Regions from separate parts of the Micromonospora sp. NPDC047793 genome, predicted to be linked through region 2. Evidence: riboswitches for the same ligand, from Rfam matches in the RefSeq annotation. Region 2 holds a riboswitch; the other holds the start of a gene.

Region 1 (7,495 bases), on a different contig from region 2:
CGGGCCGGCGGCCGGCAGGTGGAGCGCGACGAATGCCCCGCCGAAGGTGCTGGGGATCCGCGGGGCGGGCTCGGTCTCGGGCAGGAGCGGGTCGGGGCCGGCGACGATCAGGGTGCCGCCCGCCTCGGCCAGGATCGGTCGCAGCTCGGCGGCGAGCACCAGGCGCTCGACACGCGGCAGGTCCTTCTCGCGCAGCACCACGCACCGCACTCCCCCGGCGACCGCCTGCGCCACCACATCGCGCAGGTCCCCCCGCGCCGCCCGGCGATCCGTCAACAGCACCACACCCGAGACCAGCTGGAGCTTGGTACGAAGAGTCTCCTGGAGGGGCGGGTCAACACCAGGATCGGCGACGTGGCGGGTCACAGGTCTGGTCGACCGTCGTCGGGCGTGGAGGCGAGCGCGTGGAAGCGACGCGGAATACGTCCCGCGCCGTACGCGAGGCGGCCCGCCTCGATCGCGTACCGCATCGCGGTGGCCATCGCGACCGGGTCCTCGGCCCGGGTGACGGCGCTGGCCAGCAGGACAGCGTCACAGCCCAGCTCCATGGCCAGGGCCGCGTCCGAGGCAGTGCCGATGCCCGCGTCGAGGATCACCGGGACCGTCACGTCCTGACGGATCAGCCGGATGTGGTGCGGGTTGTTGACGCCCAGCCCTGAGCCGATCGGCGCGCCGGCCGGCATCACCGCAGCGCAACCCACGTCGGCCAGCCGCCGGGCCAGCACCGGATCGTCCGACGTGTACGGCAGCACGGTGAACCCGTCGTCGACCAGTTCCTCGGCGGCGCGCAGCAGCTCCACCCCGTCGGGCAGCAGCGTGCGCTCGTCGCCGATCACCTCCAGTTTGACCCAGTCGGTGTCGAACGCGTCCCGAGCCAGCCGGGCCACCTTCACCGCCTCACCTGCGGTGTAGCAGCCGGCCGTGTTCGGCAGCAGACGTACGCCACAGCGGTCCAGCAGGTCGAGCAGGCCGCCCGAGCCGACCGCGACGGTGTCCACCCGGCGCAGGGCCAGCGTGACCAGCTCGGTGCCGGAGGCACGGATCGCCTGCTCCAGCACGTGCAGGTTGGCGGCCCCGCCCGTGCCCAGGACCAGCCGGGAGCCGAACCGGACCCCGCCCAGCTCGAAGCCCTTCGTGCCGGCGTCCACCTCGTGCCCGTCAGTCGACGGTGTGCGGTCCATCCCGCTCACCCGCCCTGGGCGGCGCTGAGCACCTCGACCCGGTCGCCGCCCCGCAGCACCGTCGCCGGCCAGTCGGTACGCGGCACCACCTCGCCGTTGACCGCCACCGCGACGCCGCGCGGCTGCGGGGTCACGTCGCGGACCAGTTCGGCGACCGTGACCTCGTCCGACACATGGCGTCCGACACCGTTCACCGTCAACTCCATCAGGCATCCTCCGTTCACTGCGCAGGTCGGGTGGCGTCGCCGGACGCGCCGAGGCCGTCCCCCGGTCCGACGTGGGCAGCGGACGTGCCGAAGCCCTCGCCCGGTCCGGCGTCGGCGACGAACGCGCCGAACCGGTCACCCGGCCCGACGTCGGCGGCGAAGCGCTCGGGGCGGAACGGGCTGCCGATGGTGTCGGCGGTCGCCCCGGTCACCAGGTCGGTGATCAGGTCGGCGGTCACCGGGGTGAGCACGATGCCGTGCCGGTGGTGACCGGTGGCGACCAGCACGTCCGGCCGGCCCGGCAACGGACCCAGGATCGGGGCGTTGTCCGGGGTGCCGGGGCGCAGCCCGGCGATCGCCTCCACCAGGTCGTACTCGGCCAGTTCCGGCAACAGATCGGTCGCGGCACGCAGCAGTCGCAGCACCGCGCCGGCACCGACCGCCAGATCGGAGCGCTCCTCGACGGTCGCCCCGACGACCACCTCACCGTCGTCGCGGGGCACCAGATAGACGTGCTCGCCGTCGGCGTACCCCCGGATGACGTGCCGGAAGCCCGGCGGGCCGCCGTCGGGCGCGCGCAGCCGCAGCACCTGGCCCTTCACCGGGCGGACCGGCAACCCGGTGAGGGCGGCCGCGCCGCAGCCGGCGGCGATCACGGTCACCCGGGCGCGGACGTCGGCCGGTGTCCGCACCGGCTCCGGGACCACCGTCGCACCGGCCCGCTCGGCGGCGAGTCGCAGTGCCGGCACCAGTCGGCGCGGGTCGACCTGGTGGTCGGTGGCGGCGAGCGCCCCACCACGGACCCGGACCGCCAGCGCCGGCTCGCGGTCGCGCAGCTGCGAGGGGCGCAGCGGCGTCACCGGCAACCCCAGTCCCTGCTGGTACGCCCAGAGGCGACGCGCCTCGGCGAGGTCGTCGGCGGTGAGCCCGACCATCAGCGTGCCCTCGGTGCGGTAGCCGATGTCGGCGCCGGTCGCCTCGGTCAGCTCGGCGGCGAACGCCGGCCAGCGGGCGGCCGACTCGGTGAGCAGGGCGGTCAGTTCCTGCTCGCCGAAGTACGCCTCGGCCACCGGCGCGAGCATCCCGGCGGCGACGTGCGAGGCACCCGAGCCGGGCGCGGGATCGTGCACCACCACCCGCAACCCGCGCGCCGCACAGCGCCAGGCGATCGCCAGACCGATCGGCCCCCCACCCACGACAGCTACGTCGGGTGTAAGGAAGGGCCCCCTACTAACGCCTGCGGTAGAGGAAGGGTCCCCTGCTAACACGTCAACGCTCCGATCAGCTCCGCCGCGACGCGAGCCGGATCGGCGGCGGCCGAGAGCACACCGACCACCGCCACCCCGTACGCCCCGGCGGCGCGCAGCGCGGGCACGTCCGCCAGCCTCACCCCGCCGATGGCGTACACCGGCACGGTGACCGCCTCGGCCACCGCCCTCAGCCCGGAGACGCCGATCGCCGGCGGCAAACCGTCCTTGGTGGTGGTGGCCCGGCACGGACCGACGCCCAGATAGCTCGCGCCGGCACCGACCGCCTCGGTGGCCGAGGCCGGTTCGCGGGCGGTGGCCCCCAGCACGGCGGCCGGGCCGAGCACCTGCCGGGCCGCCGCGACCGGCAGGTCGTCCGCGCCGACGTGACCACCGGCCGCGCCGGTGGCCAACGCCACATGCAGCCGGTCGTTGACCAGGCAGTCGACCGCGTACGGCGCGCAGAGGGCGAGGACCCGTCGGGTCAGGTCGTACGCCTCGCGGTCGGTCGCGGAGTCCTCGACCCGGACCTGCACCAGGAGTTCGGTACGGGCCACCGGCAGTACGGCCCGGAGCACGGCGAGCGGATCCCGCCCGGGCCGGGTGTCGGTGATCAGATGCAGTCGTCCCAGGGACGGCACGGCAACTCTCCTCCCTGCGCCGGCATTACCCGGATCAGGTTCGACGGTCGGGGGCTCACAGCCCCCCTCTCAGCCCGGTCGACCGGGCTCCCGTGGGTCACTTGCGTGGCCACCGTACGACAGATCCGCTGACCTGCCAAGGTGCGTCCCGCCAGGGGGGCCTGCTCCGCCGCCGGCGTTAGGAGGGGTCCCTTCCTCTACCGCAGGCGTTAGCAGGGGACCCCGCCTTGCACAGGGGGAATGCGTGCTTCACACATAAAAACGGTAATTACAGCCCACCGATACCGAAACGTTACCCATCGAAACCTTGCCATGGATCGATTCAGCGGAATTAATTTGTTCAGCGATTCGACATAATGCCGCAACGGAAGCCCTGGCACGGCACTCCGGCTGCGGCTCCATCAGGGACGGTCTTCGGCGAGCCGGCCCCCGCGACCCCTGTCCGGCAAGGATCAAGGAGACCGGAGTGTTCCGACCACGCCGTATGCGCGTGCCCATGACCGCCACCCTTCTCACCCTCGGACTGGCCGCGACCACGCTCGCCGGCGCACCCGCCGCCCAGGCCGCCCCCGTTCCGGTAGCCCAGGCGCCGGCCCCGCAGGCCGAGGCCGACCCGTTCTCGGTGCTGGTCTTCTCCAAGACCGCCGGCTTCCGGCACGGTTCGATCCCGAGCGGCATCGCCGCCATCCAGCAGCTCGGCGCGGAACACGGGTTCACCGTGGACGCCACCGAGGACAGCACCGCCTTCACCGACCAGAACCTCGCCGGATACCAGGCGGTGATCTGGCTCTCCACCACCGGTGACGTGCTCAACGCCGACCAGCAGGCGGCGTTCGAGCGCTACATCCGGGCCGGTGGCGGGTACGCCGGCGTCCACGCCGCCTCCGACACCGAGTACGACTGGGAGTGGTACGGCGGCCTGGTCGGGGCGTACTTCAACAGCCACCCGGCCAACCAGCAGGCCACGGTCAAGGTGGAGGACCCGGCGCACCCGTCCACCGCGGACCTGCCGGACCGTTGGTCCCGGTTCGACGAGTGGTACAACTACCGCACCAACCCGCGCGGCAAGGTGCACGTGCTGGCCACGCTGGACGAGACCAGCTACTCCCCCGGCTCCGGCGCGATGGGTCACGACCACCCGATCGCCTGGTGCCAGGACTACGACGGCGGCCGGGCCTGGTACACCGGTGGCGGCCACACCAACGAGTCGTACGCCGAGCCGCAGTTCCTCGGTCATCTGCTCGGCGGCATCCGGACCGCGGCCGGGGTGCAGGACGCCGACTGCGGCGCCTCGCTGACCGCCAGCTTCGAGAAGGTGACGCTGGACAGCAACACCAGCAACCCGATGGAGCTGGACGTGGCCTCGGACGGCCGGGTCTTCTACATCGAGCGCGACGGCCGGGTGCAGATCGTCAAGCCGGACACCGGCAACACGGTCACCGCCATCGACCTCGACGTCTTCACCGGCAACGAGGACGGTTTGATCGGCATCCGCCTCGACCCGGACTTCGCCACCAACAACTGGGTGTACCTCTACTACGCCCCGAACGACGGGGTGGCGCGCAACGTGCTGTCCCGGTTCACGGTGAGCGGTGACGCGATCGACGCGGCCTCCGAGAAGGTCGTCCTCCAGGTCGACACCCAGCGCAACACCTGCTGCCACGCGGGCGGCACCATGACGTTCGACTCGGCCGGCAACCTCTACCTGGCGACCGGTGACAACACCAACCCGTTCCAGTCGGACGCGTACACGCCGATCGACGAGCGGCCGGGCCGCGCCGACTACGACGCGCAGCGCACCTCCGGCAACACCAACGACCTGCGCGGCAAGGTCCTGCGGATCCACCCGGAGGACGACGGGACGTACACCATCCCGGAGGGCAACCTGTTCCCGCCGGGCACCGAGAAGACCCGGCCGGAGATCTACGGCATGGGCTTCCGCAACCCGTTCCGGATCGGCATCGACCTGGCCACCGACACCCTCTACGTCGCCGACTACGGTCCGGACGCCGCCTCGGCGAACCCGAACCGTGGCCCGGCGGGCCTGGTCGAGTGGAACATCGTGGCCGAGGCCGGCAACTACGGCTGGCCGTACTGCCACGGCGGGAACCAGGCGTACAACGACTACCAGTTCCCGTCCGGCCCGAGCGGAGCGAAGTTCGACTGCGCCGCCGTGGTCAACAACTCGCCCAACAACACCGGCCTGACCAACCTGCCACCGGCCATCGCGGCCACCGTCGACTACGGCTACACCGGTGACCCCCGGTTCCCGGAGATCGGCGGCGGCGGCGCGCCGATGGGCGGCCCGGTCTACCGGTACGACGCCGACCTCGACTCGGACCGCAAGTGGCCGGCGTACTACGACGGCAAGGCGCTGCTCGGCGAGTGGAACCAGTCCAAGATGTACACGATGCAGGTCAGCGCCGACGGGCGGGAACTGGTCGACATCAACCAGTTGCTCACCGGGATGACCTTCATCCGGCCGATGGACTTCGAGTTCGGCCCCGACGGCGCGATGTACCTGATCGAGTGGGGCAGCGGCTTCGGCGGCAACAACGACAACTCCGGCGTCTACCGGATCGACTACATCGCCGGTGACCGGGCCCCGATCGCGGTGGCCTCCGCCGAGCCGACCTCCGGTCCGGCGCCGCTGACGGTCGAGTTCTCCAGCGCCGGGTCACGTGACCCGGACGGCGGCGTGCTGACGTACTCCTGGGCGTTCGGCGACGGCGGCACCTCCACCGAGGCGAACCCCACCCACACGTACGCCGAGGCCGGCAACTACACCGCCCAGCTCACCGTGACCAACCCCAACGGCCGTACGGCGGTGGCGAACGTCCCGGTGACCGTGGGCAACACCGCACCGACGGTGGAGATCGAGTTCCCGCCCAACGGTGGCTTCTTCAACTGGGGCGACCAGGTCAAGTACTCGATCACAGTGACCGACCCGGAGGACGGCGAGATCGACTGCGCCGACGTCCAGCTCCAGGTGCTGCTCGGGCACGACGAGCACGCGCACCCGCTGGAGCAGCACACCGGGTGCAGCGGCACGGTGCAGACCCAGCTCGCCGCCGGTCACGGCGCCGAGGCGGACGTCTTCACCGTGCTGGAGGCGACCTACACCGACAAGGGCGGCTCCGGCGGCGCCAGCCCGCTGACCGGGCGGATCATCGAGATCCTCCAGCCGAAGCGCAAGCAGGCCGAGTACTTCAGCGACACCGGACGCACGGCCGACGGCACCGGCGGCGGTGAGCCCGGCGTGCAGCGCGAGGCCACCGGCGACACCGCAGGCGGTGGCGAGAACATCGGCTTCATCGAGGACGGCGACTGGTGGTCGGTGGACCCGGCCGACCTGACCGAGATCTCCGAGATCCGGTTCCGCGCCTCCTCCGGCGTGGAGGGCGGTGTGATCGAGGTCCGGGCCGGCGCGGTCGACGGACCGGTGGTCGCCACGGCCACCGTCCCGGGCACCGGTGACTGGCAGACGTACACCGACGTCACCGCCCCGGTCACCGGGCCGGCGAGTGGATCTCTGTTCTTCGTGGCCCGGCACCCGAGCGGCGGCTCCGGTTCGCTGTTCAACGTCAACTGGGCGGACTTCGTCGGCAAGGGCGTCACCGACAACGCCCCGCCGACGGTCACCGCCACCGCCACGCCGGGCACCGGCACCGCGCCGGTCACCGTCGCGTTCGGTGGCACCGCCGTCGACCCGGAGGGCGACACCCCACTGACGTACGAGTGGGACTTCGGTGACGGTGGCACCGCCGACACGCTCCAGGCCGAGCACACGTACGAGCGGCCGGGCAACTTCACCGCGACCCTGACGGTGACCGACAGTCGGGGCGCCTTCTCGTACGCCACCGTGCCGGTCCGGGTCGACGCGCCGAACACCTCCTGCGTCGGCACGCGTTCGGACGACTTCGGCGGCACCACCCTGGACCGGGAGCGTTGGACCAGTGTGGTGCGGGAGAACCAGCTCCTGTCCGTCTCCGACGGCACACTGCGCCTGCCCACCTCGGCCGGCGACCTGTACGGCAGCCGCAACGACGCCACCAACCTGGTGCTCCAACCGGCACCGTCGGGCGCCTGGCAGGCCACCACCAAGGTGACCCTGCCGGTGACGGCCGACTACCAGCAGGCCGGCCTGCTGGTCTACGGCGACGACGACAACTACGCCAAGGTGGACCTGCTCTACAACGGCAGCCGGCGGGTGGAGTTCA
Region 2 (7,495 bases):
CAGGTCGTACGCCTCGGCGATGAGCTGCATGTCGGCGTACTCGATGCCGTTGTGGACCATCTTCACGAAGTGCCCGGCACCGTCCGGCCCCACGTGCTCGCAGCAGGGCTCGCCCTCGACCTGCGCGGCGATCTTCTCGAAGATCGGCCCGAGCTTGCGGTACGACTCGGCCGACCCGCCCGGCATGATGCTCGGCCCCCAGAGGGCGCCCTCCTCGCCGCCGGAGACGCCGGTGCCGACGAAGTGCAGGCCCTTGGTCCGCAGCGCCTCCTCCCGGCGACGGGTGTCGGCGAAGTGCGCGTTGCCGCAGTCGATGATGATGTCGCCCTCTTCGAGCAGCGGCACCAACTCGTCGATCACCGCGTCGGTGGGGCCGCCCGCCTTGACCATGACGATCACCGCGCGCGGGCGCTCCAGCGCGGCGACGAAGTCCGCCAGGGACTCCGTCGGCACGAAGGTGCCCTCGTCGCCGTGCTCGGCCACCAGCGACCGGGTCCGTTCCGGCGAGCGGTTGTGCAACGCCACGGTGAACCCGTTGCGGGCCAGGTTCCGGGCCAGGTTCCGACCCATCACCGCCAGCCCGGTCACACCGATCTGCGCCGTAGCCCGATCCGCCATCCTCGTCGCCACCTTCCGCCGTCTACCTGTAGTGCTGCGACGGTATCGCGGCCGGCCCCCGGACCGCGCCGTCCCCCCACCGCTGGTCATCAGGTGGTCGCGTAGCGCACGGCACCGGGTTGCCGATAATTCGGATGCGTTCCGCTCTCCGGCCGGATAGCATGCGGGCATGCGCTACTGACACCCGCTTCATCGAGCCGGTCCGCCGCCCCTGTGGCCGTGGACCCGTCGCTTCCGGGTGTCCGCGCGTCCTTCTCGTCGCCGTTGACGCGACGTCCTCCGTGGCCGCTCCGGAACGACCTTCCGCTGATCCCGCCCGACCGCCGTCCGGCGGTCCCCACCGACGGCGGTGGCGTGGCGTACGCGCCGACACCGCCGAGCGAGGAGGCTCCGATGCCTGCCAGCCGTAAACCGAAGAAGTCCCGTGGTGCCGCCCGGGTGTCCACGGTGACGCCGCCCCACGTCGACGCGTCGACCGACGCGGTCACCCCACCGCTCGGACTGCCGCCCCTGGTAGGGCCCTCCGCCGGGCTCACGTCCCCGGCGGCGCCGTTGCCTCCGGTCGACACGTCCAGGTCGGACCTCGAGGACCGGGAGCCGCCGGGCGCACCGCCCGCGCCGACCACCGGTCCGACAGCCTCCGGCCGGGGCAAGGGGGTCCGTTCCGACCGTGGACAGCGTGTCGGAGCGGGCCGGCAGTACGCCTTCCGGCGCAAGTGAGCGACCGGGGCACCGTACGGTGTGGCTGAAAGGTGGGTGGATCTGTTGTCGCTCCGACGACAACAGATCCACCCACCTCCGGCCCGCGGCTCAGCCGATCAGCGGACGGAAGGTGCCGAGCGCGACGCTGACGCCCAACGCGGCGGCGGCCAGCGTCGCCGCGACGACCATCAGCAGCCAGTCGGCCGCGCCGAAATACTGCCAGCGGGCGACGGTACGCGGCACTCCCGCGTCGAAGCCGCGCGCGTCCATCGCGACCGCCAGCCGGGTGCCCCGGCGGATCGCGCCGACCAGCAGCGTGAACGCGGTGGAGACGAAGAGCCGCAGTTTCGCCACCGGGTTGCGTCCCGCCTCGACACCACGTGCCCGGCGGGCCATGACGATCATCTGCCACTCCTGCCCGAGCAACGGGAGCAGCCGGAACGCCGCCAGCGCGCCGATCGCGAACCGGGCCGGTGCGCGGGCGTTCTGCACCAGCGCGTCGGCAAGGTCGGTCGGATCGGTGGTGGCGAAGACGATCACGCCGGGCAGTGCCACCGCGAACAGCCGCAGCACCAGGCCGAGCGCGGTGAGCAGCACCGCCGAGGTGACCACGACCGGTCCGGCGTCGAGCAGGACCCGGCCCGAGCGGTCCGCGGCGAAGAGCACCAGCGTCACCAGTACGCCGACGGCGGCGGCGAGCAACGGCCACACCCGGCGGAGCAGCACCCGGTAGCGCACGCCGAACAGCGGCAGGACCGCCAACTCGATCGCGATCGCGATCGCCGGTGCGACCGGGTCCAGTGTCGCCAGCAGCGGAAACGCGAACAGCAGCGCCGCCGCCAGCTTGGCCACCGGATTGCGCCGGGCCAGTGGCGCGTCCGGCCGGGCGACCGGTTCGAAGTCGATCATCGGTCCGCCGCCGGAGAAGACGACGGGGCCTCGGCGGCCGGTGGGCGCGTCAGCGTCAGCGTCCGGTCGGCGAGCGCGGCGACGAACTCGGCGTCGTGGGTGACCGTCACCAGGGCGTGACCGGCGTCGCGTAGCTCCGCGAACAGGTCCACCAGCTCCCGCCAGGTGCGTCGGTCCTGGCCGAAGGTGGGCTCGTCGCAGATCAGCAGCCGGGGCGCGGTGGCCAGGGCGGTCGCGACGCTCAGCCGCCGCGCCTCGCCGCCGGAGAGGGTGTACGGGTTCGCCCCGGCCAGGCGGTCCAACCGCAGCCGTTGCAGCAACTCGTCGACGCGTCGGCGGACCGCCGTCTCGGTGGCGCCGGTCCGTCGGGGGCCGAGTGCCAGTTCGTCGAAGACCGTGCCGGTGACAAACTGGTGTTCCGGGTCCTGGAACACCGAGCCGATCCGGCGGGCCAGCGCGGGTGCCCGCCACCGGTGCGGTGGGGTGCGGGCGTCGGCCCCGGCCAGCTCGACGCCGGCCGCCAGCCGCCCGGTGCCCGGCTTGAGCAGCCCGCCGAGCAGCACCGCGAGGGTGGACTTGCCGACGCCGTTGGGGCCGAGCACGGCGAGTGCCGCTCCGGCGCGTACCGCCAGGTCGGTGGCGGCCAGCCGGGGCGGGTGGCCGAGCCGGTCGGCGGTGAGCAACACCTCGCCGGGGCCGGTGGTGGCCCGGCGCGGCGGGATCTGGCGGCCGGGCACCCAGACGCCGTCGGCGGCGAGGGCGTCGCCGTGGGCGGCGAACACGGCCTCCGGCGGGCCGTCGACGCGGACGCCGCCACCGGCGTCGAGCACCACCACCCGGTCGACCAGCGGCAGGGCGTCGGCCACCCGGTGCTCGACCAGGATCAGGGTGGTGTCGCCGTCGACCGCGCGGCCCACGGCGGCACGGACCAGGTCGGCCCCGGCCGGGTCGAGGTTGGCGGTGGGTTCGTCGAGCAGCAGCAGGTGGGGACGGAGCGCGAGCACGCCGGCCAGGGCGAGCCGCTGCTGTTCGCCGCCGGAGAGCGCGGCGGTGGGGCGGTCGCGGGGGTACGGGAAGCCGACCCGGCGCAGCGCCTCGTCCACCCGGGGCCAGATCTGCGTGGCGGGTACGCCCCGGTTCTCCAGCCCGAACGCCACGTCGTCGCCGCTGCGGGCCATGACGAGCTGGGACTGCGGATCCTGGAAGACGATGCCGACCCGTTCGCGGGTATCGGCGGGCGGCCGGCCGTCGATCTCGATGCTGCCCTCCCGCTCGCCGGAGTCCTCCGGCAGCAGCCCGGCCAGCGCGGCGAGCAGGGTGCTCTTGCCGGCGCCGGAGGGCCCGAGCAGCAGCAGCCGCTCGCCTCGGCGTACCCGCAGGTCCACGCCGCGCACCGCCCAGGCGTGCCGCCCGGCGTGGCGCCAGCCGAAGCCGCGCAGCCGCACCTCACCCATCCGCCACCCCCGCTTTCGTCCCCGACCCGCCGGTGGCCCGGTGGAGCCGGTCGGACCGGCTCCACCGGGCGTGGTCAGACCAGGTTCCGCTCGCGACCGGCGGGGAAGCGGTCCAGGACGCCGGTGCCGGCGAGCGCCTTGGTGAGCGCGTAGCCGCCGGCACCGGCGATCACGGTGGCGCTGAGCACGGTGAGCAGCGCGTACGGGATGCGGTAGGTGCCCAGCTCGTACGCGGCGTTCCAGGTGAAGAAGTCGAACAGGGCGGCGCCGAGGCCGGTCATCGCGCCGGCGAGCAGCGCCGTCGGCAGCCGGAACGAGCGGTACCGGAAGGCGGCGAAGGCCATCTCCGCCCCGAGGCCCTGGATCAGGCCCTGGACGATGGTGACACCGCCCCACTCGGAGCCCAGCAACGCGGAGACCGTCGCCGCGACCGCCTCGCAGAACAGCGCGGCACCCGGCTTGCGGATCACCAGCCCGCCGAGCACCGCCGGGACCAGCCAGACGCCGTACATGACGGCCTGGCTGGCCGGGAAGAAGGCGAAGGCCGGGTCGACCGCCCGCCAGAGCAGGCCCCAGGCCCAGAAGATGACACCGAAGCCGACGGCGATCACCGCGGCCACGACGATGTCGACGGTGCGCCACCGGGTGGTGGTCGGTTGGCTCATGAGTGCTCCCAGTCCAGTGTCGAACCAGGCAAGACGCACGCCGCGTCCGGCGTGGCCGGGCGTGGCGGGCTGGAGGTGGACCGAACTCCCTGCGCTGGCATTACCCAGATCAGGTACGGAGGGTCTGCGGGCGGACCCGCACTCTCAGCGCTGTGCGCTCCCCTGTCGGAGGTGGTGTTGTCCCGCCGACGCTAACACCTTCGAAGATCGACGGACAATGTGATCTACGCAGGTCATGCCGGTTGCCGACGACCGTTGGTTCCGGAGGCGCCCACCGGGCGGGGGAACCCGCCCGGTTTCGTGACATCCATCGACGTCATCGGCTCCGGACGGTAATCTCAGGCCGCCGATCCACGAGGGCCGAGAGGCGGCAGGGTGAGCACAGACACGGACCATGCCGTGCCGGCCGGTGAACCGGAGGGTCGTCCGACGGGCGTGGCCACCGAGGAACGTCCGGCCGGGCCGGGCGGCGGCGAGCCGCCCCGACGTTGGCTCGGCGACCGGATCGGTTCGGTGGAGATCCTGGCGGCGCTGCTGGTCCTGCTGATCATCTTTCGTGATCCGTTGGCCGGGGCGCTCGACGATCCCCGCATCCAGACGTGGACCACCGTGTTCGTCTCGATCATGGTGCAGGCGGTGCCGTTCCTGGTCTTCGGCATCCTCCTCTCCGCCGTGATCGCCGTCTTCGTACCCCGGTCGTTCTGGGCCAGGGCGTTGCCCCGGCACCCGGCGCTCGCGGTGCCGGCGGCCAGCGCGGCCGGTGTGGTGCTGCCGGGCTGCGAGTGCGGGTCGGTGCCGATCGCGGGCTCGCTGATCCGCCGGGGCGTCACGCCGGCGGCGGCCCTGGCCTTCCTGCTGGCCGCCCCGGCGGTCAACCCGATCGTGCTCGTCGCCACGGCGGTCGCCTTCCCCAACAATCCGGAGATGGTCCTCGCCCGGGGGGTCGCCAGCCTGATCGTGGCAATGATCATGGGGTGGCTCTGGCTGCGGCTCGGTCGCACCGAGTGGATCAAGATGCCGCGTCGCCCGGAGCTGGACGATCCCCGGCGGAGCCGGGCCTTCTGGGCCGCCGTCCGGCACGACGTCACCCACGCCGGTGGCTTTCTGGTGCTCGGCGCGATGGCCGCCGCCAGCATCAACGTGCTGGTGCCGGAACGCTGGCTCCAGACCCTGGCGGACAACGCCTGGCTGTCGATCCTGGCGCTGGCGCTGCTGGCCGTCCTGCTCTCGCTCTGTTCCGAGGCGGACGCCTTCGTCGCGGCCTCGCTGTCGCAGTTCTCCCTCACGTCCCGACTGGTCTTCCTGGTGGTGGGGCCGATGGTCGACCTCAAGCTGATCTCGATGCAGGCCGGTGTCTTCGGCCGGCGGTTCGCCTTCCGGTTCGCGCCGGCCACGTTCGCGGTCGCCCTGCTGATGGCCACCGGAGTCGGGATGGTGCTGCTGTGAATCGACAGGCGCAAGCGGTGATCCTGCTGCTACTCGGCGGGGCGGTGATCCGGGCCAGCGTCACCGACCTCTATCTGCGGTACGTCAAGGAGGGCCTGCGCCCGTTCCTGATCGCCGCCGGTCTGCTGCTCGTGGTCGCCGCGGTGATGACCCTCTGGCACGAACTGCGTCCCTCCGCGCCCCGCGCGACGGCCCCGACCGGCGGCGGGTCCACCGGCCCGGTGGGCGGTCCCGCCCCGGTGGCGACGGGCCAGACCGACGAGCACGACGACCACGGCCACCACGAGCCCCGGATCGGCTGGCTGCTCATCCTGCCCGTGCTCGGGCTGCTGCTGGTCGCCCCGCCGGCCCTCGGGTCGTACGCGGCGGGGCAGGCCGGCACCGCGCTGAACGCCCCCCGCGAGTCCGACTACCCGCCCCTGCCGGACGGCGACCCGGTGCAGGTCAGCGTGCTCGACTACGCCTCCCGGGCACTGTTCGACCGGGGCACCTCGATCGGTGACCGGCGGGTGGTCCTCACCGGGTTCCTCGCCACCGGTGCCGGTGGCGAGCCGATCCTCGCCCGGATGGTGCTCTCCTGCTGCGCCGCCGACGGTCGGCCGATCAAACTCGGGCTCACCGGTGACGTGCCGGTCGGGCTGCCCAACGACAGTTGGGTCGAGGTGGTCGGCCGCTACAGCGACCGGATCGGCCGGGACCCGGTCAACGACGCCGAGATCCCGTACCTGGAGATCGAGTCGTGGCGGCAGGTGCCGGTGCCCAAGCGTCAGTACGAGTAGCGTTCCGGACATGCAGGTCGACGCCCGAGGTCTACGGTTCGAGATCCACCCCGGCGGCCCCGACTCGGGTGACCCGGTGCTGCTGCTGCACGGCTTCCCCCAGCACTCGGGCGAGTGGGACGCGCTGGCGCCCGTCCTGCACGGCGCGGGCCTGCGCACGTACGCGCTGGACCAGCGGGGCTACTCGCCGCAGGCGCGGCCGACCGAGGTGGCGGCGTACCGGCTGGGGGAGTTGGTCGCCGACGCGGTGGCGGTGCTCGACGCCCTCGGCGTGACGCGGGCGCACGTGGTCGGCCACGACTGGGGCGCCATCGTCGCCTGGGCGCTCGCCGCCGGCCACCCCGACCGGGTACGCACGCTCACCGCGGTCTCCGTGCCGCACCCGGCCGCCATGGCGCACGCGTTGGCCCACGACCCGCAGCAGAAGGCGCGCTCGGCGTACATGCTGCTGTTCCGGCAGCAGGGCATGGCCGAGAAGACGCTGCTGGCCCTCGACGCACTCGGGTTGCGGCGGCTGTTGCGCGACGTCGGTGACGACGCCCGGGTGGCCGCGTACGCCGACCCGCTGCGCGAACCGGGCGCGCTCACCGCGGCGCTGAACTGGTACCGGGCGATGTCCCGCTCCGAGCTGGCGGCGGTCGGCCCGGTGTCGGTACCGACCACCTTCGTCTGGAGCGACCGTGACGTCGCCATCGGACGGACCGCCGCCGACGCCTGCGCCGCACACGTGACCGGTGACTACCGTCTCGTCGAGCTGTCCGGCGTCAGCCACTGGATCCCGGACGAGGCGCCCACGCCGTTGGCCGAGGCGATCCTGGCCCGCGCCCGCCCGACCGCCTGACGGGCCGCCCGACCGGCCGGACGGCTGTACGGGCCGTGCGGGAAGCTGGTCGGGGTCGTCGGGTGGCGGCGATCCGAGGGA

Evidence for each region. A riboswitch is a leader RNA that binds a small molecule or an ion and turns the genes downstream of it on or off. The one in region 2 is predicted to bind thiamine pyrophosphate.
Region 1: it holds a riboswitch for thiamine pyrophosphate, as region 2 does, so the genes downstream of both, ABZ738_RS02370 (thiamine phosphate synthase) here and ABZ738_RS29985 (ECF transporter S component) in region 2, are expected to answer to the same signal.

The regions. Positions count from the first base shown of each region.
Region 1 covers NZ_JBEYSG010000001.1:503,098-510,592, reverse strand. The annotation lists partial or broken gene ABZ738_RS02390 (thiamine phosphate synthase) at 1-282, opposite strand, end outside; gene ABZ738_RS02385 (thiazole synthase) at 363-1,181, opposite strand; gene thiS (sulfur carrier protein ThiS) at 1,187-1,387, opposite strand; gene thiO (glycine oxidase ThiO) at 1,402-2,655, opposite strand; gene ABZ738_RS02370 (thiamine phosphate synthase) at 2,649-3,275, opposite strand; TPP riboswitch at 3,270-3,378, opposite strand; gene ABZ738_RS02365 (ThuA domain-containing protein) at 3,772-7,495, shown strand, end outside.
Region 2 covers NZ_JBEYSG010000024.1:68,054-75,548, forward strand. The annotation lists gene gndA (NADP-dependent phosphogluconate dehydrogenase) at 1-618, opposite strand, end outside; gene ABZ738_RS29970 (hypothetical protein) at 1,012-1,338, shown strand; gene ABZ738_RS29975 (energy-coupling factor transporter transmembrane component T) at 1,429-2,229, opposite strand; gene ABZ738_RS29980 (ABC transporter ATP-binding protein) at 2,226-3,683, opposite strand; gene ABZ738_RS29985 (ECF transporter S component) at 3,758-4,348, opposite strand; TPP riboswitch at 4,417-4,522, opposite strand; gene ABZ738_RS29990 (permease) at 4,853-5,794, shown strand; gene ABZ738_RS29995 (TIGR03943 family protein) at 5,791-6,573, shown strand; gene ABZ738_RS30000 (alpha/beta hydrolase) at 6,584-7,414, shown strand.